2 regions of the Paenibacillus sp. J22TS3 genome follow, and region 2 is predicted to be linked to the other one. Evidence: predicted binding sites of a transcription regulator. Region 2 holds the regulator's gene; the other holds the start of a gene.

Region 1 (10,848 bases), 380 kb from region 2:
TTCGAAAACGTTCACCCCATCGTGCAATACATTACTTCCTTGCGGAATTTGAGCTTGCCAATCCCATTCCTTCGGCAATGTACGATACAGTTTCCACCAATGCTCCTTAGGAACGTCTCCCTTCCCAATGGCAATATAGCTTGCTACACGCGGTTCAGTGTAGAACATACCGTAATGATGGTCGGTCAGTTTGCCTTTCGCGACATCATAGCCGCCGCGGAACTGGCCAACTTCCGGATCATATAACGGTTGATAATTCATATTGTCAACCAACTTGCTGGTTTGCCCACGCAGCTCTGCATAAGCTTGCCCAACGACAATTAAACCTGCTGAAAGCCATCCGTTATCTACCTGAGAAATAAATTGACCCCAATCTTTCTTAATGGAACCATCATCTGTGTTGTACCAGTTATAAAACAGACCATTCCATTTTTCCAGCTTTCCGAGCGTATCCAGGGTGACTTGTAAACGCTTTACCGCTTCTGTCTTTGAAATCAAGCCCAATTGTTGGGCTGAAACCGTACTCATCATATACATGCCAATATTGGTCGGCGAAGTACGTTTGGCTTCCTGCATTCCTTTTTCCGTGATACGCACCTCATCATAAGTCATACCTGTGTTCGGATCGGTATTTTCCTGGAAATACTTAAAGGTTTTACTTGCAACCGCTTTCAATTCTGCACGAAAAGCAGTTTCGTTTCCGGCATTACTGGCTGATACCATAGGAGCTGCCACAAGATTCAGTATTAATCCCAGGGTCAAAATAAAACTTGCGAATTTACCTTTGTTCATTATTATCTCCTCTCAGACTCAGTTTTTCGAAACGTTTCAAATATATGATACCATAATTAACCATTTACTGAGAAGCATTTTTTGAGTTGATTAAAGAGGTCAAGCACGGAATAAACAAATATATTTTACAAATTAAATTGAAACGTTTCAAAAATTCCGGACGGTCAATGCTTTCCTAATCAGTCGGACCCAGAACTACTATACGCAGCATACGGAATATGCCAGCACATCTTTCGACTTGGTGTGACGCTCTAGTTCCATAATTCTTGACCTGTAAATCGAAAAGGCCCCCACCCTCATAGGGTTGGGGGCAATTATACATATTCAAACCAGATGACAAGCCATCTTCCAATTAGTGAAGTTCCTGATTACAACACACTTTCAGGAGGCTTGCTTGATATATTAAGCTTTGCAATGGCTCACGAGCATCTGCTGTATCCGCAGTTACTGCAGGTTCGGCAGCCTTCCATGTTGATCAGCGAGGCTGACCCGCATGAAGGGCATAAATCACGGGAAGCGCTTTGGACCAAGCCGGAGGCATTAGACCCTGCCTGTTCCTGCTGCTCATGCCGCAGCTGTTCCACGAGTTCATCAGGGGCAGGCAGTCCTTGGCCACCGCTCTCTGATGAAGACTGCTGGGCATGCGTCTCTAGTGCCTTCGCTACCGCATCCGCAATGGATTCCACCCGATTCGGGCCAAATCCGATCGCGCCGGAGCCGCCAATTCCCTTGAGGTGTTTGATCAGCAGCTCAACCTTATGACCGTGATCCCCGTAACGTAGGAACAGAGAGCATACCCGGCCAAGCGCCTCCGCCATGGCAAACACATCCGAGCCCGCCTTCCCGACATTCAGGAAGATCTCCCCTGGAATGCCGTCCAGGTCATTAATCGTAATATAAGCCATGCCAAAAGGGGTGTTCATCTTGTACGTGGCGCCCCGCAGCACTTGCGGGCGGCTCTTATACTGCTTGTCTACGACTCTGGAGCCCGGTTTGCCCGAAGGACTGAGCTCCACAGTTTGTCCGCTCTGCAGCAGGTTCTGTATCCCCGAGCCCTCCACCTCAATCAGCCGGTCGGACGCTTCGGAACGCTGACCTTCCGCTTTCTCGGCAATGATTCGTTCAAGTTGATCTTCTACAGCTGCGGCTTTAGCACCCGCTTCTTCACCCTGCTCCTTCCGGAGCTGGTTCTGATCGGCGTTCAGCCCCATTCCCTCGGATTCAGAGCCGCTGGCTGCTGCTGTCTCGGCCTGTTGCGGCACCTCCTTCTTCTCAGTCTGAAGCACCTGGACATCCCGGCTTCCATCCCTGTAGATCGTTACGCCCTTGCAGCCCAGGTCAAAAGCAAGCTCATAGAGGCGCTTGGTCTCCTCCACTGTAAAATCCGCCGGGCAGTTCGCCGTCTTGGAGATCGAACTGTCCACCCAACGCTGAATAGCGGCCTGGGCCCGGATATGATCCTCCGCGGACAAATCCATAGCCGTTACGAAGTAAGATGGCAGCGGCTGCCCCGGGTGGGCATCCATCCATTCCTGGGCAATCGGCACAAATTGCTCATCGAAGCCAAGCCGGCTCTGTCTGAAATATTTGAAGGCAAAGTAAGGCTCAATTCCCGTTGATGTGCCTACCATCGTCCCGGTGCTTCCTGTAGGAGCCTGCGTGATAATCGTTACATTCCGAACCCCGTTCTCACGCACAGCCTCCCCCACTTCCGGGTAAGTCTCCACCATCGACTTCATAAACCCGCTCTGCAGATATTTCTCTGCATCAAAAGCTGGAAATGCCCCTTTCTCCCCCGCGATTTCCGCCGAAGCGAGATAAGCCTCCCGCGCGATGAATCCATACAAACGATCCAGAAAATCAAGGGACTCTGGACTTCCGTAGCGGATGTTCAGCTTGATCATCAGCTCCGCCAGTCCCATCGTTCCGAGCCCCACCCGGCGCTCGTTCTTCTGGTTTCTCTCGTTCTCCTCGAAATGATAAGGAGTCGTGTCAATCACATTGTCAAGAAAGCGGACAGAATCCCTCGCAACACGCCCCAGCTCCTCCCAGTCAACATCGTGATGCTGCTCATCATAGAACTTGGACAGGTTAATGGCGGATAAATTACATACCCCCCAAGCGGGCAGACCCTGCTCTCCGCAAGGATTGGTGCAAATAATCGGGTTGAAATACCAGCTGTTCGACATCTGGTTGTAATATTCCATGAATACGACTCCCGGCTCTGCGGATTTCCAGGCCGACTCCATAATAATGTCCCAGATCTCCCGCGCCTTCACGGTGCGGTAGTGAATAACTTTGCCGCCAGCCTCTTTCCACTTCTCCAGATTACCGTCCCACGTATCCGTGTAGGAAGCATCCGACGTGTCCGGGAATACCAGCTCCCAATCGAGGTCTTGCTTAACCGCATTCATAAAGTCATTGCTGATGCAGACGGACAGATTCGCATTCGTAACCTGGCCCATCGTCTGCTTCACGGTAATAAAATCAAGGATGTCGGGATGCCAGTCATTCATCATGAGCATCAGCGCACCCCTCCGGCTCCCGCCCTGTTCAATCAGGCCAGTTGTATAACTGAACAGCCCGCCCCAGGAGACGGCTCCGCTTGAGGTTCCGTTAACTCCCTTAACTACCGATCTTCTCGGCCGCAGGGAGCTTAGGTTAATCCCCACTCCACCCCCGCGGGCCATAATTTCAGTCATTTCTGAAAGGGTCTCCATGATCCCACCGCGGCTGTCCTTAGGCGACGGAATCACATAACAGTTGAACAGCGTGAGTTCTTCACTCGCTCCCGCACCTGCCGCGATCCGTCCCCCGGGAACAAGCTTCCAGTCATCCAAAATATATCTGAATCGCTGCTCCCACTCTTCCCGCAGTTCCGGGGTTGCTTCAGCCGAGGCCATCGCCTTGGCCAGCCGGTCCCACATCTCCTCAGGGGTCTTCTCTATATTTAGGGTAAGCTTCTCTACCTCGGTAACGACCTGCTCCCCGCTGCGTGTCAGCACGGTAGCTCTGCTGCCTTCCCGGCTGATGATTTCTCCGACTTCCTTGGTAGGAAACTTAGGATCATCCTTAGTCAAGACCAGCACAGTATCACCGACCGCGGCATGACTCGGATCGGGATTTTTCCAGGCATACCGGTCAAGAAATATTTTCTCACTCAAGCCTGTCAGACGTTGATGATGCAGTGTACCACTCATTTTGCAACAACCTCCTGAACATTTATAAATTCATCAGCTTTACAGCCAAATAGGTATAAAACCACAACATATTGAGCATCAATTATCATACTACACCACATATCGGAGTATTGTGATATTCGTCATATCCTCAATCCCGGATAAGAGCACCGCTAGACAGCTTTGACTATCACCCATTCTTCCTCTGTTTCTCACAAGTTATGAATAGGCTTTTTTTCGTCCATACTAACCCTACATCTCATTATAATTCAGACGGCCTGGGTTTGTACTCGTGACTCAGGGAACTAAGCATCAGCCCCTGCATCAATGAGCATCTATGAAAGGACGGAACTAGAGCATGAATACACAGCGAGAAGCTGATCTCCCGAAAGTGGAATTCGACCGTTCCTGGTACAGCCAGCTTGATACCCGGTTGGGCAAGGGAGGACCATGGGACAGCTGGGATTTGTTCTCACTAGCCATACAGTCTGAGGAGGCCGCTCTAGTTACAGATTTCGAAGAAATGCAGTGTCTGAAGCATCTGCATGGACTTGAACCTCTCCCCCATCAGACGGATACAGCCAGGAAGGTGCTGTTCGAGATGCGGGGACGCGCCATATTGGCTGATGAAGTAGGCCTGGGCAAGACAATTGAAGCAGGACTCATTCTCAAGGAATATCTCATCCGCGGGCTTGTCCGCAAAGTCCTCATCCTGGTCCCGGCCTCCCTTGTGCTGCAATGGGTCAGAGAGCTTAATTCCAAATTCGGCATCACGGCAACCGCCCAGAAGAAGGCGCACTCCTGGCAGTCCGATATTGTGGTCGCCTCTATGGATACAGCCAAACGTGATCCCCACAAGGAAATTCTGCTGGGTCAGGAATATGACCTGGTCATTGTCGACGAGGCCCATAAACTGAAGAACAAGAAGACCACCAACTACCAATTCATGCTGAAGCTCCGCAAAAAATACTGTCTTCTGCTGACTGCCACACCTGTGCAAAATGATCTGGATGAGCTGTTTAATCTTATTACCCTGCTTAAGCCCGGGCAGCTAGGCCGGCAGGGGGATTTCTCGGCGAATTTTGTGGTAGATAAGCGGGTGGTCAAGAATGAGGACCAGCTTAAAGGTGAACTCGCCAAGGTTATGATCCGCAACCGGCGCGGGGATGGACAGCTTAATTTCACCAAGCGCATAGTTCGCAATGTGCCGCTTCAACTCTCTCCAGAGGAACAAGCGCTGTATGACGGGGTTACTTCCTTCATTAAGGGCCAATACCAGGCGTCCGGCGGCAATCTCAGCAGCATGCTCTCCCTCGTTACACTGCAGCGGGAAGTATGCAGCAGCCGGGATGCAGTGTTCGTCACACTGGTGAATTTATCCAAGAAGCTGGCCCCCGATTCCCCGGTCAGAGACCAGATCTGGGAATTGGTTCATGTCATCAAGGCTATCAAAGAGAATACCAAAGCGGAGAAGACCATGGAGCTTATCCGGGAGATGAATGAGAAGGTGATCGTGTTCACGGAATACCGGGCCACCCAGGAGTACCTGCTCAACTATTTCCGGGACCGCGGTTTGTCCGCAGTTCCTTACCGGGGCGGGATGAACCGGGGCAAGAAGGATTGGATGATGGATCTGTTCCGGGGGAAATCCCAGGTAATGATCGCTACCGAAGCTGGCGGAGAGGGCATCAATCTGCAATTCTGCCGCAACATGATCAATTTTGACCTGCCCTGGAACCCCATGCGTGTTGAGCAGCGGATCGGGCGCGTTCACAGACTCGGCCAGCAAAACGATGTCAGGATCTACAACCTGTCCACAAACGGAACGATTGAAGAACATATCCTGAATCTTCTGCATGAGAAGATCAACATGTTCGAGACCGTCATCGGGAGCCTGGATGTCATCCTCGAACGGTTTGAGAAGAAGCACTCACTGGAGAAAAGCTTGTACAAGATCATGCTGGAGTCTGAGAGCGATGAGGAGCTCAGGAAGCAGGTGGAGTCGCTTGGGCAGTCCCTGGATTCGATCAAACAAGAAGTGATTAGCGCCGGAGATCCCCAAGAAGAAGAGGGAAATCTGGAGCAGCTCTTAGGAGGCTAAGACCGTTATGACCATGACAACGGAACAAATCCGGGATTATGTGCTGACCTACCTTCAGACCACAGGTTGTCAGATTCTAGACCAATCCCCCTATCACGTCACAACGAAGCTCTCTCCTGAAGCCGACAAGGAACTGACCGGACGGCCGTTCTACTGGGGATTCATTGAGCGTACACAGACGGAGCCGGAGACAATGTCTTTCTTGTTCGTCTTCGATCCTGAACAGTACGATGCGGCTGAGCTCCTGAAATCGGAGAATGCGGAACAAGAGCGGCGAAGCAAGCTTCATGCCCAGCTGAATCAGCCTGTAAGATCATCGGGAGCCGTATCAGGCCCCCAATCAGAACCATCAGGACCACCATCAGGATGGGTCCAGCCCGCCTCGGCTCCCCAAGCCGAAGACAGCATCTTAGGGCGTTACTTCGGTGTGGTCCGGCCGCTCCCGAACGTAGGTCCGGGAAGAATTCAACGGGAACACCTGCATTTCGGCAGCCCCCGGCTGAATTCAATCTTCTCAGCGGCGAAGCGCGGAGGCAGCTGTGTCTACCTGTTTGAAGACCCTGGCCAGCGGCAGCGGGTCACCCTCTTCCCTGCCGCTTATGAGCCCTGGCTGGGCGTGTGCTTCAAAGCTGAGTTCGCTTGTGATATGAAACGCGAGGAGCTGCACTTCATCGGCGTCTCACTGTCCAGCGGCAGAATTGATATTCACTTCCGTGAACGGCTCGAGGGTAGGGACCTGACGCCAAGATTGCCGGAGAATATTCATATTGAGCCCACCAGCCTCAGTCTGGATCAGGGGCGGGAAGCTCTGGAGCAGGCGTTAATGAGCCGATTGGATGCGGTTGATTCAAGCTGGGCCATCGAAGCCCATAACCGGCTCCAGGAGGAACTGGAGCTGATTGACGCTTATTACAAAGATCTGCTGCTTGAGGAAGACCCCGAGAAGAAGCTGTCTGCTCAGGAGCAGTATGAAGCCAGACGGCAGGAAATACGCTGGCAGTACGAGCCCCGCATTCTTGTTTCCGCCATAAATTGCGGAATCTTTCATCTCCGTCCGGACCCATTAAGACAAATAGACCGGTATCGCTAAAAGACCGCAAAAATAGAACGCCGCTGACAAGCTTGTCCCGACAGGTTGTAACAGCCTTCTGAGGCAGGCTTGGCTACAATAAATGCATCTATTTCACTATATAAAATGAACTAATAAAGGTTACCCTTTAGAGCGCTGCGATGCCGAGTGTTCTTTTCTTTAAGGCCGCTGTTGTCTCCGTATTGCTTGAACTAGATATCCAAGTAGGGGCATTTCGGAGACAAAGCCGGACGCTCCGCTTCTTCAGAATCACTCGCCCTCTCCGCTGTGAGAGGTTAATTTTTAAAGTTCATTTTATATAGGTCAATCCGAGGACAAGCTCACTACTCTATCAAGGCAGGTGCCCCTATGAAGAACCGACTATGCCGGCTGCTCCGCACGAGTCTACTCTTGTCGCTGGTGCTGTCAAGCCATGAGACTTTGTTCGCTGCTCCTGCATACGCTAATGCTGCTGCAGAATTAGCCAACATTGCCACCGCTCCTGAAAAAGTGGAGCAATTCGCACAGAAAATGATCAAAAATCTGTCCAGCCAGGACCCGTTCCGGGATTGGGCGGGGGCTAGATTGTACACTCAGCCGCTGGGACCAGGCACCCATTCCTGGATGGTGATCGTGGAGGGAACCTCCCCGGCATCCAGCGGGTATTTAATTATTGGAGCAGCCCCGCATGGAGGTTATGCCTTAATTGAATATGGGCTTGGGTCAGACCCGTTATTCTCCGAGAAGAGCCGTGAACAGATGCTCAGCTCCCTAAGAAGCCAAGGGCAGTCTGGGAGCTTTGAAGTGGAGATGAGATATGCGGGACCTGCTCTAGCCGAGTGGAAGGCCGTTCCCAAAGCGGCCGGCCTGCCTTCTAAATATTTTGATGCCGTAAGCGGGGAACTTCTGCCAGAATCAGACGCAAGCTGGGCCAGACAGCTGAATAACCCGTTATCCCTGACCTCACCGAAGCTTGTTAACAGCAGCCATAAGTTGAAACAACCTGACAAAACTGTGATTACGAGCCGTGCCTTTAATACTTATGAGAATCTGACCTGGATGGTCCAAAAGCCCCTCCAGCTGAAGACAGGCGCCATTACGGCTGTGCTTAAACAGAAAAAAAGGCTGGTCTACGCCTCACGGGGTGGTGATCGTACTTATTCCATCTCCCTGCCGGTAAACGGTTTTCAGCGCTGGGCTGGAGATGACACGATCAGGGACTGCACTTATATCCTTTCCAAATCAGGATCTCTAAGCCGCTGGATTGCTCTTCCTGTCCTTGAGCAGATGGGAGAATTTTATGAGACAGACGGCAGCTAAACTATAGGCAGGAACGACAAAAAGCTGATCCCCTTTGAAATGAATGGGCTCAGCTTTTTTATGCCATCAATTGATATCATTACGGGTCGAAGATTTCTTCCGCCGTTCCTTCAGAAGGGGCAGCGGCTCGCTCTCCCACCACATCCCGATGGCGAAAGGAAGCATTCCAAACCACTTACGGCTCCAGGGCTCCCGGGCAGGACGCTGCTGCCGCCGGATTTCCTTGGGAGTCTCCATCACATATACAACCTTCTCGGTAATGATCTTAACCAGTTCATCGCCGCTGGCCATGAACAATCCCTCCTCTATATAAGGACAATCATCTCCTTACCTCTATTGTGCGCCCGAATTGCACTTCTTATTCCTGAATTTTTTGCTGCTGACTTGCATGCATGATTTCTAAACGGGAAACCTAAGACAAAGGCAAAAGAAACCAATCCTAAAGGTGATTATTCATGAAGAAGATACTTCAGGTTATTATGGCTATACAATTTCTTACCCTTTCCGCGGCGTTCCCTGCATCAGCACAAGAAACCCGTCCCGATGAAATGGACAGGCTGGCAAGACATGCCTTTCCGGAGCCCATCATCCTCATTGATGCTGGTCACGGCGGAATTGACGGAGGGACCTCATTCAAGGAAATACTGGAGAAGGATATCAACCTCGATATTTCCCGCAAGCTGTACCTGATTCTTAAGGCAAAAGGATACCAGGCTGTTCTTAACCGGTCCGAAGATTATGCGCTTAGTGACGATAACCATTGGCTGAAGAGCCGTTCCCGTCATATGCGTGATCTTGCGCAGCGGAAAGCCTTGAGTGACGAGCTGACCACATCCGTTGTGGTCAGTGTTCATGTGAACTGGGGGCGCAACAGTGCCAAGCGGGGTCCGGTTGTGCTTCATCAGAATGAAGGGCGCAGTGCGCTGTTGGCTTCAGCTATTCAGAATGCACTGGACCCGCTTTACAATACACGCACCTGGCCTATGCTCGGCAAACCGTTTTACCTGCTTAATCATGTCGCCTATCCGGCGGTCATCGTTGAGACCGGATACCTCAGCAACGCGCAGGATCGGGCTATGCTCACACGCCCTAAGGGGCAGATGGAAATTGCCAAGGCTATCGCTGCGGGAATTATGGAGTATTTTACGGAAATATAAGCCCAGGGTTAATCTGAGGCTGATCCCGAGCCAGCTCACTGACTCCAACAAAATCCGCTTCCTGTTTGAGCTTATCGATCGACTGCTTTAAGACAGCCGCAGTCTTCTTCCCTTTGCCTCCAACGTGGCCTATCGTTACACAGTGGTCATGCTCCTTCAGCCACTCCGCCACCTTCATAATCTGTTTGGAGATGTGCTGGATGGATGCAACATCATCAAGAAAGATATGGTTATTGACCTGTGGCAGGCCTCTTTGGGCACAAAGCTTTCCGACCACTGATCTATAATTTGTTTTGCTGTCTACAAAGAACAGTCCCCGCTCTTTGCATACATCAAGCACAATCGACATGATCCGTTCATCGGCAGTTGCCTTGGAGCCCATATGGTTATTGATCCCTACAACAAATGGAACATTGTCGATAGCTTCTTCAACACGTTTTCGCACCTCAGCATCAGACATGCTTGTCAGGATAGCCCCCGGGCCCAGCCACTCGGGCCTTCCGTGTTTGGGTTCCATCGGCAGATGCAGCAGCACATCATACCCCCGCTCATGGGCACGCTTTGCGTCCTTTTCGGTGGAAGGAAGGAAAGGCATAACGGCCACCGTCAGCTTGACCGGCATGCTGAGAATTTCATCCGTACCGGCCATATTGTTGCCCAGATCATCAATGATGACGGCAAGTTTTTTCTTAGGCTGGTGAACCTCCGGGCTTTTGACCGATCCTGGATTTCCTGGATTTCCGAGATTTGCGGGATTTGCGGTTTTTCCAGCCCCATCCAAGGTAATCTGCATTGATCTGAGGCCGGCCGCCTGCACTTTAACCTCAGGTTGAAACGAAGCGGCAGCCAACCCGCATAATAACGTTGCTGTAAGCACACGGGCAGTCTTCTTCCCAATTGTCCTGAACATTCTCCTGTCCATATTCCGCCCCTCCTTAGCTAAACAAGTTGTTTCTTCATTGTGTGAGGTTGGGGAGCTAAATATGTATGCCAATCAAGGGAGGTTCAGGTTCTCATTTCTGAAGTGAAAAAGGCCAACCAGCTGAACTGGTTGACCTCGTTGTTAACTTATCACTTTCATTGGAAGGTGAATCAGGGATTGGCCTGGTGCGGAAGCCACCAGATTGTTCTCCAGATCAAAATCAGGGACTGGTTCGATCCGCGAAAATTTTTGAAGAAATGCCGTTAAAGCGATGGTAAGCTCTAATCTGGCTAAGGGTGCTCCCAAAC
Region 2 (10,848 bases):
CCTAAGCGGGGATATGATCTGCACCGGGTGGATCTTGCGCTCCATTGGCATGGAATCCGGTTTGAAGGGGCTTCCTTCGATATCCAGCTTGCCGCCTACCTGCTTGATCCGACGGAGAACAATCAGACCCTTAGCGGCCTGGCTTCCAAATATGGTCTGCCGTTCCTGACGCCGGATGATGAGGTGTTCGGCAAGGGGGCAAAGTATAAAGTGCCGGACGTGGAAGTGCTAAGTGGACATCTGGCCCATAAGGCTGCAGCTGCCCAGAGGATTATTCCATATCAGCAGGAAGAGCTGGAGAAGAACGAGATGAACCGTTTGTTCTTCGAGCTTGAAATGCCGCTTTCCCGAATCTTGGCGGATATGGAGAAGCAGGGAATCTCGGTGAACCGGGATGATCTTGCTGCCTTGGGCAAGGAGTTCGAGGGCCAGATTCAGAAGCTGGTACAGCATATTTATGAGCTTGCCGGTATGGAGTTTAACATTAATTCGCCGAAGCAGCTTGGAGAAATTCTGTTTGACAAGCTGGGGCTTCCTGTGATTAAAAAGACCAAAACGGGTTATTCCACTGATGCGGAGGTGCTGGAGAAGCTTGCCCCTTACCATGATATCGTGCAATCCATCCTGGAATACCGCCAGCTGGCGAAGCTCCAGTCCACTTATGTGGAGGGACTGCTGAAGGAAATCCGGCCGGAGACCGGCAAGGTCCACACGTATTACCGGCAGACCATTGCAGCCACCGGCAGACTTAGCAGCCAGTTCCCGAACCTCCAGAACATCCCGATCCGGATGGAAGAGGGCCGCAAAATCCGTAAGGTCTTTGTCCCATCAGAACCGGGATGGCATATTCTGGCCGCCGATTACTCCCAAATCGAGCTGCGGGTGCTTGCGCATATTTCGGGTGACGAGCGGCTTAAGGAAGCTTTTGTCAACGATATGGACATCCATACGAAGACTGCCAGTGATGTGTTTGGCGTTCCGGCGGAACACGTGGATTCCAATATGCGGCGTTCTGCCAAGGCGGTAAACTTCGGTATTGTATACGGAATCAGTGACTATGGGCTCTCCCAGAACCTGAACATTACCCGTAAGGAAGCGGCCAAGTTCATTGATCAGTACTTTGAAGTGTTCCAGGGAGTCCGGCGCTACATGGAAGATATCGTTAAGGAAGCGAAGCGCGACGGCTATGTGAAGACGCTGCTCGAGCGCCGCAGATATCTGCCTGAGATTAATGCGTCTAACTTCAATTTGCGCTCCTTCGCAGAGCGTACTGCGATGAATACTCCAATCCAGGGCACAGCGGCAGATATCATCAAGCTGGCTATGGTATTGATGAACGATACGCTGCATGAGCATAAGCTGAAGAGCCGCATGCTGCTTCAGGTGCATGACGAACTTGTATTCGAAGTGCCGGAGGACGAGTTGGAGATTATGACCCGTCTCGTGCCGGAGACGATGGAGAAAGCCCTGCCTTTATCTGTACCGCTGAAGGCGGAGGTCAGCAGCGGGCTGAACTGGTATGAGGCGAAATAAAGGTCTAAACGCCATGCCCAGGCCATATCCAGTCCGTTAGAATAGGAAGTACCGAGGTGAATAGATCATGCCGGAATTACCGGAAGTAGAGACAGTCAGAAGAACACTCAGTCAACTGGTGACTGGCAAGACGATTCAGGATGTAACGGTATCCCTGCCGCGGATCATTCAGCGGCCGGACGATATCCAGCAGTTTAGGCTTGAACTTCAGGGACACACTATACTGGAGGTAGGGCGGAGAGGGAAATTTCTGCGAATCATTATGGACGGGCTCGTGCTGGTGTCCCATCTAAGGATGGAGGGAAGATACGGAGTCTACCAGAGTGGTGAACCTGTAGAGAAGCATACCCATGTCATTTTTCACTTCACCGATGGATCGGAGCTCAGATACAAGGATGTCCGCCAGTTCGGCACGATGCATCTGTTCTATCCGGGTGAGGAATTTACCGAGAAACCTCTGGCTAAGCTTGGCCTCGAGCCGCTGGATGAAGGGTTTACCTTCGAGGCATTTAAGGCGGCCGTTGCTTCCCGTAAGACGAAAATCAAACCCGCCCTGCTCAACCAGGAATATGTGGTGGGGCTTGGGAATATTTATGTAGATGAAGCCTTGTTCCGGGCGGGAATTCACCCAGAGAGAATCTGCTCAGAGCTGAAGACGGATGAGCTAAAACGGCTGTACGAAGCGATTGTGCTTACTTTGACCGAGGCCGTCGAAGCGGGCGGATCTTCCATCAAATCTTACGTAAATGGCCAGGGGGAGATGGGCATGTTCCAGCATTCCCTGCAAATTTACGGGCGCAAATCCGCCCCTTGTGTGGTTTGCGGCACTCCTGTGGAGAAGTCGGTGGTTGGGGGGCGCGGAACCCATTTTTGTCCAAGCTGTCAGGTCATGAAGCTTAAGAACAATAAGAAGAAGTAAAGTTACTATATAAAATGAACTTTAGAATTAACCGATCTCAGCGGAGAGGCCGAGTGATTCTGAAGAAGCGTAGCGTCCGCCTTTGTCTCCGAAATGCCCCACTGGATAGTTATTTCAAGGATTTCGGAGACAACAGTGGTCGTAAGAACACTCGGCATCGAAGCGACCTAGAAGTGTATCCTTCATAAGTTCATTTTATATAGGAATGAAGAAGCATTAAAGAGGTGACGAAATGAATATCGGGCTAACCGGCGGAATAGCAACCGGGAAGAGTACAGTTTCCCAAATGCTTGTGAAACGTGGGGCGCTGCTGATTGATGCGGATATTGTAGCCAGGGAAGTGATGCTGCCAGGTCATCCGGTATTGGACGCGGTAGTGGCGCATTTCGGACAAGCGATGCTTCTCCCGGACGGGACACTGAACCGTAAGAAGTTAGGAGAGCATATTTTTGCCCATAAGGAAGAAAGAAAAGTACTCGAAGGGATTACCCATCCTGCGATCCGTGCAGAGATGCGGAGCAGAGCCGCGGCATTGGAGTCCCAGCACCCGGGAAAGCTTATTGTGTCGGATATTCCGCTGCTTTATGAGACGGGCCAGGGAGATTCCTTTGACGAGGTTATGGTAGTGTACATCCCGCGGGAGATGCAGCTTAGCCGGCTTATGAAGCGCAATGATCTGACCCGGGAAGAGGCTCTTGCACGGATATCGGCGCAGATGGATATTGAAGAGAAGAAGAGGCTTGCTGACATTGTTATTGACAATAGTCTGGGGCTGGAGCATACAGAGCAGCAGATTAACCAATTTTGGTTAGGAAAAGGATTATCATGAAGTGGCTGCGTAAGAAGAGGGTGCTGCTTCTGTTGTTTCTGAGTTTTATTGTGTTGATTTTTTTCAACTCCAAGTGGCTGGTGCTATTCTATCCTATATATTATAAAGACGAAATCCGGCATCATGCGGCGGTAAATCACATCGATCCATTCATGGTTGCGGCTATTATTCGGGTGGAGACGAATTATAAGGCTAACCAGGAATCGTCCAAGGGCGCGCTTGGCGTGATGCAGATTATGCCCGATACCGCAAAATGGGTGATCAGCAAGGCGGGTCTGCCGGATGTGTCCTTGGAGAGCCTGAAGCAGGAGCCGGATAAGAACATCCAGATCGGAAGCTGGTATTTGAAGTCTCTTTATGATCAATTCGAAGGTAATGAAATTGCGGTAATTGCGGCTTATAATGCGGGTCCAACGAAGGTGAAGAGCTGGATCAAAAGCGGGAAGTGGGATGGCCGTCTGGAGACGTCCAAGGATATTCCTTTTGGTGAGACAAGACACTATGTACAGCGGGTAGCTCACTATTATGAGCAGTACCAGGATCTCTACAAGGAGTTCTAGGCTTTATTGGAATAGAAAAGAGCATTGAACAGGAGAACCCTGTCCAATGCTCCTCATCTAAAGAACTATTGGCGGAATTGACCAGCCAGTTGCTGCTCAGCCAGGGTTACCAGACGTTTGGTAATAGTACCCCCGATTGAACCGTTCTCATAGGAAGTCAGGTTACCTGCATAACCGTCTTGAGGAAAATTAATACCCAGTTCTTGAGCAACCTCATATTTCAATTGCTCCAGTGCTCCGTTTGCTTGTCTTACGACCAAATCATTACGACTTCCACCGCTGTTGTTTTGAGCCATTGTTGTTCACCTCCCTCCGGTTGGTACAACTATTATGTCTCGTATTTTCAAATATCATTACGGAAATAAAAATGAATTTATTGGCAATCTTAAAGATGAGGGAAGTGATGAATTGAAATGTCCTTACTGCGATTATTTAGGCACCAAGGTCTTGGATTCAAGGCCGGCCAACGATAATCGTTCTATTCGCCGTAGAAGAGAATGTGAGCAGTGCAGCCGCCGGTTCACGACATTTGAGATGGTTGAGGAGACACCTCTGATTGTTGTGAAGAAAGGCGGGAGCCGAGAAGAATTCAGCAGGGAGAAGATGCTGCGCGGGCTGATCCGGGCCTGTGAGAAGCGTCCGGTGTCCGTAGAGCAGCTTGAATCGATCGTATCGGAGGTGGAGAGATCCCTTCGCCACACGGCCATTGCTGAGGTAGAGAGCCGCTATATCGGTGAGCTGGTGATGGAGCAGCTCTATCCTGTGGATGAGGTGGCTTATGTCCGTTTTGCATCAGTATACCGGCAATTCAAAGACATTAACATGTTTATGAAGGAGCTAAAGAGCCTGCTGTCCAAAAATACAGCAGTGGACGATTAAGAAGAATGTAGGTGGAAATTCTAAGATGGGCACAGAGAAGAGTGTGGGATTATCACTTGGATTCCTGGCTGGAACTACATTTGGCAGCGGAATCTCATTCCTGCTGGGCTGGCAATCTTACGATCTGATAATTCTGGTCAGTCTATGCGGCGCAGCCGGTGCACTTGCCGGACTTAAGATTAGTCAGAAGCTGAGCCTTCGGGCTAGACAGTAAATCACTAAAATAACAGCGCAAACCCTGCCTAAGCATTAGGCGGGGTTTTATTTTTCTCCCGTACATATCGAGAATTACGTTCGTGTAGTATTGGATTTACTCAAAAAAAAGTCGAGTAGGTTAATTTTCTAAATGGACAGAGGCCCTCGCAATAGGGTTATTTGATGAATATCCTTTTACATGCACAAAACCCAAAAGAGAAGAGGGATGTCTGTGCCCATCGGAAAAATGAAGAAGCATAAAGAAATGTTAAAGCATCCTGTCTTGCGCCGGTATTTACCTGAAACCCACTGGATGACGGATTCAAGGACCTTACGGATGTTGAAAGCATATTCCTCTGTCTTCATAAAACCTAATCATGGGAGTGGTGGCAGCGGAATTATCCGGGCTAAGCGATTGAAAAAGGGTTATGAGGTTCGTTGTGGTTCAAGTCGGAAGGTGGTTGGATCTCACTCTGTCTTAAAAGTAATAAAATCTTATCGCAAAACTAAACATCGTTATTTGGTGCAGAAAGGACTTCGATTAGCGAAGTATCATGGGGTTATTTTTGATATCCGAATATACTTACAGAAGCCCGCGGGAAAATGGATGATTGCGGGTACCGCTGCCCGTGTAGCTGCACCTCATAAATTCGTAACCAATTATCTTAAGGGAGGGCATGCCGCACCTTTAAGTACAGTACTTTTAAGCCTAACCGGGAATAACCAATCGAAAGTGGATGCCTATCATCGTAAAATAAACAAACTATCCATCGCCATTGCCAAGATCATCAACAAACGGCATTCCATTCGTGAGTTAGGTGTTGATCTTGCTATAGATAAAAAAGGGCGTATTTGGATCATTGAAGCTAATTCACATCCCGGTCATATGTTGTTTACTCAACTTCCCGATCAAACCATGATCAGAACGATTATGCGTAACAAGCAACTTATTCGCGGGTAGATTTCCAATCCGCCCATATTTGAGGGGGAGGAGAAAGTCACAATGAAAAAAACAAAGCGGCTTAGAAAACTTATCAATTCTAAAAAGCTGGAGTTTATCATGGAGGCCCATAATGGTCTGTCTGCCAAAATCGTGGAAGAGACAGGATTTAAAGGAATCTGGGCTAGCGGGCTGTCCATTTCTGCAGCGATGGGAGTAAGGGATAACAATGAAGCCTCCTGGACTCAAGTTTTAGATGTTCTGGAATTTATGAGTGACGCCACCTCCATTCCGATTTTGTTGGATGGAGATACGGGGTATGGTAACTTCAACAATGCAAGACGTCTTGTGAAAAAGCTGGAGCAGCGCAATATAGCAGGCGTTTGCATCGAAGATAAGCAATTCCCTAAAATGAATTCATTCATTAACGGTCAGCTGCAGCCTATGGCTGATATCGATGAGTTCTCCGGAAAGATTAAGGCGATGAAAGATACACAAAACGATGATGATTTTGTGGTTGTGGCCAGAGTGGAAGCGTTTATTACAGGGAGGGGACTAGAAGAGGCGCTGAAGCGGGCAGAAGCCTACCGGAAGGCGGGTGCGGATGCCGTGTTGATACACAGCAAAAGATCGGACATCGCTGAGATCGAAGCATTCATGAAGGAATGGGCAGGCCGATTGCCGGTAGTCATTGTCCCTACAAAGTATTATATGACTCCAACCTCAAAGTTTCAGGAGTTGGGGATTAGTCTTGTTATTTGGGCCAACCATAATTTGAGGTCTTCCATTGAAGCCATGAAAAATATATCTGCCCGAATATACCGGGATGAGAGCCTAGTCCAAATTGAAAAGGACGTAGCTTCACTTGAAGAAGTATTCAGACTTCAAGGAGTAGAAGAGCTGGAAGCTGCGGAAGAACAATATCTCCCATCGTCGGAGCAGGATTTGGATGAGCGCATATAATGGATACGAAGCTGTTTGGCAAAGAGCTGTGGAAATTAGGTTTTACTTTTTTTAGCGGTGTGCCATGCTCCTTCTTGAAAAGCCTGATCAATTTTGCCATCAATGAATGCGATTATGTTGCTGCTGCTAACGAAGGAGATGCGGTTGCTATTGCATCCGCTGCTTATATAGGAGGAAAGAAGCCGGTTGTTCTTATGCAAAATTCAGGACTGACTAATGCCGTTTCGCCATTAACCTCCCTCACTTACCCTTTTCGTATACCGCTGCTTGGATTTGTCAGCCTTCGCGGAGAACCAGGTATCCCTGACGAGCCTCAGCATGAATTGATGGGCAGGATCACAACGCAGATGCTGAATTTAATGAATGTGGAATGGCAGTATCTCTCCAACGATTTGGAGGAGGCTAAGAATCAACTTGCTTTCGCTAATGAGCAAATTTCCCGGAATCGGGCGTTCTTTTTTGTTGTTAAGAAAGGGACCTTTGACAAAGAGCCTTTGAAAAAACAACAAGTCACTGTCCACTTAAACCAGGTTAGAAAGCTTGCTCACACGGACAATCAAATGCCTACGAGGTATGATGCATTGTCTGTAATTAACTCGTTGAAAGACAACAATACTGTACAGCTCGCAACAACTGGTAAAACCGGGCGTGAGTTATATGAAATTGAAGATGCCAGCAATAATCTGTACATGGTAGGTTCTATGGGGTGCATAAGCTCTTTCGGGCTGGGGTTGGCCTTGAGTCAACCAAGCAAGAACATCGTCGTGATTGATGGAGACGGGTCTCTGCTGATGCGTATGGGAAGCCTTGCGACAAACGGGTATTACAATCCAAACAATATGATTCATATTCTGCTCGATAATAACGCCCATGAATCAACTGGCGGACAAAGCACGGTGTCCCATAATATCGATTTCATTAATATTGCCGCCTCCTGCGGATATACAAATTCCATCTATGTTCACAATCTAGAAGAACTAAAGGCCTCTTTGCAAGAATGGAAAGACACTAAAGGCCTTACTTTCGTGCATATGAAAATTTCGAAATACTCTAAGGAGAAGCTTGCCCGCCCTCTAATGAAGCCTCACGAAGTAAGAGAACGTCTGCAGCGTTTTATTCATAATATTCCTTTGGAAGATAAGGATGTGGGGAGTTCATGAGTTCTTCTGTAAAGAAAACGATTTTGCTTACCCCAGGCCCGGTAACTACTACAGAAAGTGTCAAATGGTCGCAGGTAGTTCCGGATATTTGCCCTCGTGAGGCCGTGTTTGGCGAGATTATGGAGTATATTTCTACCGAGCTTACTCAGTTGGTTGCGGATCCAGATCACTATACGGCCATTTTATTTGGTGGATCGGGTACTGCAGCGGTAGAATCCATGATCAGTTCAGTCCCAGACAAGGATGCTGTGATTATTGTGAGTAATGGCGCTTATGGGAAACGGATGTGCGAGATCGCTGAGGTCTATGGATTGGATTATTTAGAATTCAAAAGCCCTCCCGATGAGGAAGTTAATCTGCTTGATTTAGAAAGATATATCCAGTCTTCCAACCGCACCATCTCTCATCTTGCCGTCGTACATCATGAGACCACAACCGGTCTGCTTAACAAGGTGAAAGATATCGGGAATTTATGCAAAAAGTATCACATTGAGATGATTGTGGATGCCATGAGCTCTTTTGCAGCTATTCCGATTCAGATGAAGGAAATGAACATTTCTTATTTGGCGGCCAGTTCCAATAAGAACCTACAGGGAATGGCCGGGGTTTCGTTCGTGATCGCAGAAAGAAGCAAGTTGGAGACATTAAAAGACAAGAAGCCGAGAAGTTATTATTTGAATTTGTATGCTCAATACAAATACTTTGCGGAACATCGGCAAATGCGGTTTACACCACCTGTACAAACCTTATATGCGCTGAAGCAGGCGATTGAGGAATTAAAGCAAGAAGGGATAGAGAAGAGGTACGAAAGATACATTACATCCTGGAAAACCTTGATTAGCGGATTAGCAAGATTAGGTCTAACCTATATTGTCCCCGAAGAGCACCATTCCAAGATCATCACTTCCATTCATGAGCCTGATTGTGCGGGTTATGATTTTAAATCTATGCATGACTTTTTTTACAGTAAAGGCATTATGATTTATCCCGGCAAGCTTGAACAGCTAAATACGTTCCGGATTGCCAATATAGGTGACATCACATATAAGGAAATTGAATTGTTTTTGGAATTGCTTGAAAGCTATCTCAGCAGCATTGAGTGTGGATGAGAAAGGTGGAGTTCCATGGCATCGGCAACAAAAAATAAATGGTTAAAGTATTTATACTTGAAAAGCTATCCCCCGCTAACGCGTTACGTTCCCAAAACAAAACTTATGAGCCGTCACGCTTTCTGGAAACTTCTCAAAAAATACAGGCATGTTATCGTTAAGCCAGTATGGGGGAGCCGTGGCCGGGGTGTTATTCAAGTCTCCTATTTAGGAGGAGGGAAGTACGCCGTTCATTATGAGAAAGAAATAATGATTATAAATGGAAAATCAGATACCTATCGTTATATTAGACGAAAAATTGGATCTGCCAGTTATATGGTTCAACGCAGAATTAATCGTCCAACCATAGATAGCCGTCCCTTTGATATGAGGGTCATCATTCAGCGGAAAAGACACTCACCGAAGTGGGTGGTCACAGGAAAGGTGATCAAAGTTGCAGGTGAGGGTTATATTGTTTCCAACAATACGCGGAGTAAGGGATCGCTGTATGAGTTTGGAACCGGAATTCGTCACTCAACTCTTAATCACCTGTCTGTCAAAAAGTTGGAATCCCGTATTGATCGCATTTCCATACGTTCCGCGAAGAGATTAAGAGCTTTTTTCCCCGGGCACCGTATGTATGGGCTAGATATTGCAACAGATCAAAAAGGGCGAATTGCGATTATAGAAGCCAATCTGTATCCAGCTAGGTCCCATTTTCGTAAGCTGAGCAATAAGTCGATGTATCGCCGCATTACGAGATATAAGCTAGGATAGGTAAGAATTCAGTATTAGAAGAACCAGTCGAGGCTCCCATCTGAGTGGGAGCCTTAACTGTTATGAATAAATTAATACATTATGTTTATTTGTTCTTCAACAAGGCTTCATTTTGTTCAATCAAGCTCTTCCGCTGAAGTGCATTGTCCAGGGACCGGTACGGATCTTCAGGAGTATTAAAGGTGTAATCAATCAGTTTCTCAACCGTGGTGGTTGCCACATGGATACGGGTGTCACTGGAGGCGTAATAGATAAAGACCTCGTTGCGCTCATTTACGACTGCGCCATTGCAGAAGATTACGTTCGACACGTCACCCACACGCTCATCATCGTAAGGTGCGATGAAATGGCCACCGGGCTTGGCGATGATCCGGGTTGGATCTTCCAGGCTTGTTGCAAAAGTGTAAAGAACATAGCGCAGGCCTGCAGCCGTATTCCGCACACCGTGAGCGATATGAATCCATCCCTTATCCGTCTTGATTGGGGCAGGTCCCTGTCCATTCTTCACTTCATAGACGGTGTGATATCTGCGTTCATCAATAATATCTTCCTGATCAATAACCGGGTTCAGAATATCATCACACAGTCCAAAAGCAATGCCGCCGCCAGAGCCAGTGGAGATGAAACCATCCTGAGGCCGGGTATAAAAGGCGTATTTGCCCTTAACATATTCCGGATGAAGAACAACGTTGCGCTGCTGCGGAGATTTCGTCTGGATATTCGGAAGGCGCTCCCAAGTTTTTAGATCCCTGGTTCTTACAAAGCCAGCTTGTGCCACTGCACTGGAGGTATCAAATGGGGCTGCCTCAGGGTCTTTGCTCTCTGAGCAATAAATTCCGTAAATCCAGCCATCCTCATGAAGGACAAGACGCATATCGTACATATTCGTCTCTGCCGCATCCACATCCTCCCAGGTTAGCGGGGTATCGATAAACCGGAAGTTATCCAAGCCATTATCGCTTTCCGCCAGGGCGAAGATGGATTTGCGGTCAAGGCCCTCGGTTC

Evidence for each region. The regulator NrdR, encoded in region 2, represses ribonucleotide reductase genes. The targets are predictions, from matches to a motif close to AACACNATATATNGTGTT.
Region 1: the regulator NrdR is predicted to act here: its motif matches at 4,053-4,070, upstream of KJS63_RS07955 (adenosylcobalamin-dependent ribonucleoside-diphosphate reductase).

The regions. Positions count from the first base shown of each region.
Region 1 covers NZ_BOSF01000002.1:442,951-453,798, reverse strand. Annotated here, with positions in the region: gene KJS63_RS07960 (glucoamylase family protein) at 1-792, opposite strand, end outside; gene KJS63_RS07955 (adenosylcobalamin-dependent ribonucleoside-diphosphate reductase) at 1,212-3,992, opposite strand; gene KJS63_RS07950 (DEAD/DEAH box helicase) at 4,330-6,072, shown strand; gene KJS63_RS07945 (YqhG family protein) at 6,080-7,162, shown strand; gene KJS63_RS07940 (hypothetical protein) at 7,511-8,461, shown strand; gene KJS63_RS07935 (YqzE family protein) at 8,528-8,752, opposite strand; gene KJS63_RS07930 (N-acetylmuramoyl-L-alanine amidase family protein) at 8,917-9,618, shown strand; gene KJS63_RS07925 (divergent polysaccharide deacetylase family protein) at 9,605-10,540, opposite strand; gene KJS63_RS07920 (cytochrome P450) at 10,682-10,848, opposite strand, start outside.
Region 2 covers NZ_BOSF01000002.1:67,680-78,527, forward strand. Annotated here, with positions in the region: gene polA (DNA polymerase I) at 1-1,533, shown strand, start outside; gene mutM (DNA-formamidopyrimidine glycosylase) at 1,601-2,452, shown strand; gene coaE (dephospho-CoA kinase) at 2,685-3,281, shown strand; gene KJS63_RS06240 (lytic transglycosylase domain-containing protein) at 3,278-3,841, shown strand; gene KJS63_RS06245 (alpha/beta-type small acid-soluble spore protein) at 3,907-4,137, opposite strand; gene nrdR (transcriptional regulator NrdR) at 4,250-4,720, shown strand; gene KJS63_RS06255 (hypothetical protein) at 4,746-4,934, shown strand; gene KJS63_RS06260 (YheC/YheD family protein) at 5,148-5,876, shown strand; gene aepX (phosphoenolpyruvate mutase) at 5,919-6,818, shown strand; gene aepY (phosphonopyruvate decarboxylase) at 6,818-7,978, shown strand; gene KJS63_RS06275 (2-aminoethylphosphonate aminotransferase) at 7,975-9,087, shown strand; gene KJS63_RS06280 (YheC/YheD family protein) at 9,103-9,843, shown strand; gene KJS63_RS06285 (glycoside hydrolase family 130 protein) at 9,929-10,848, opposite strand, start outside.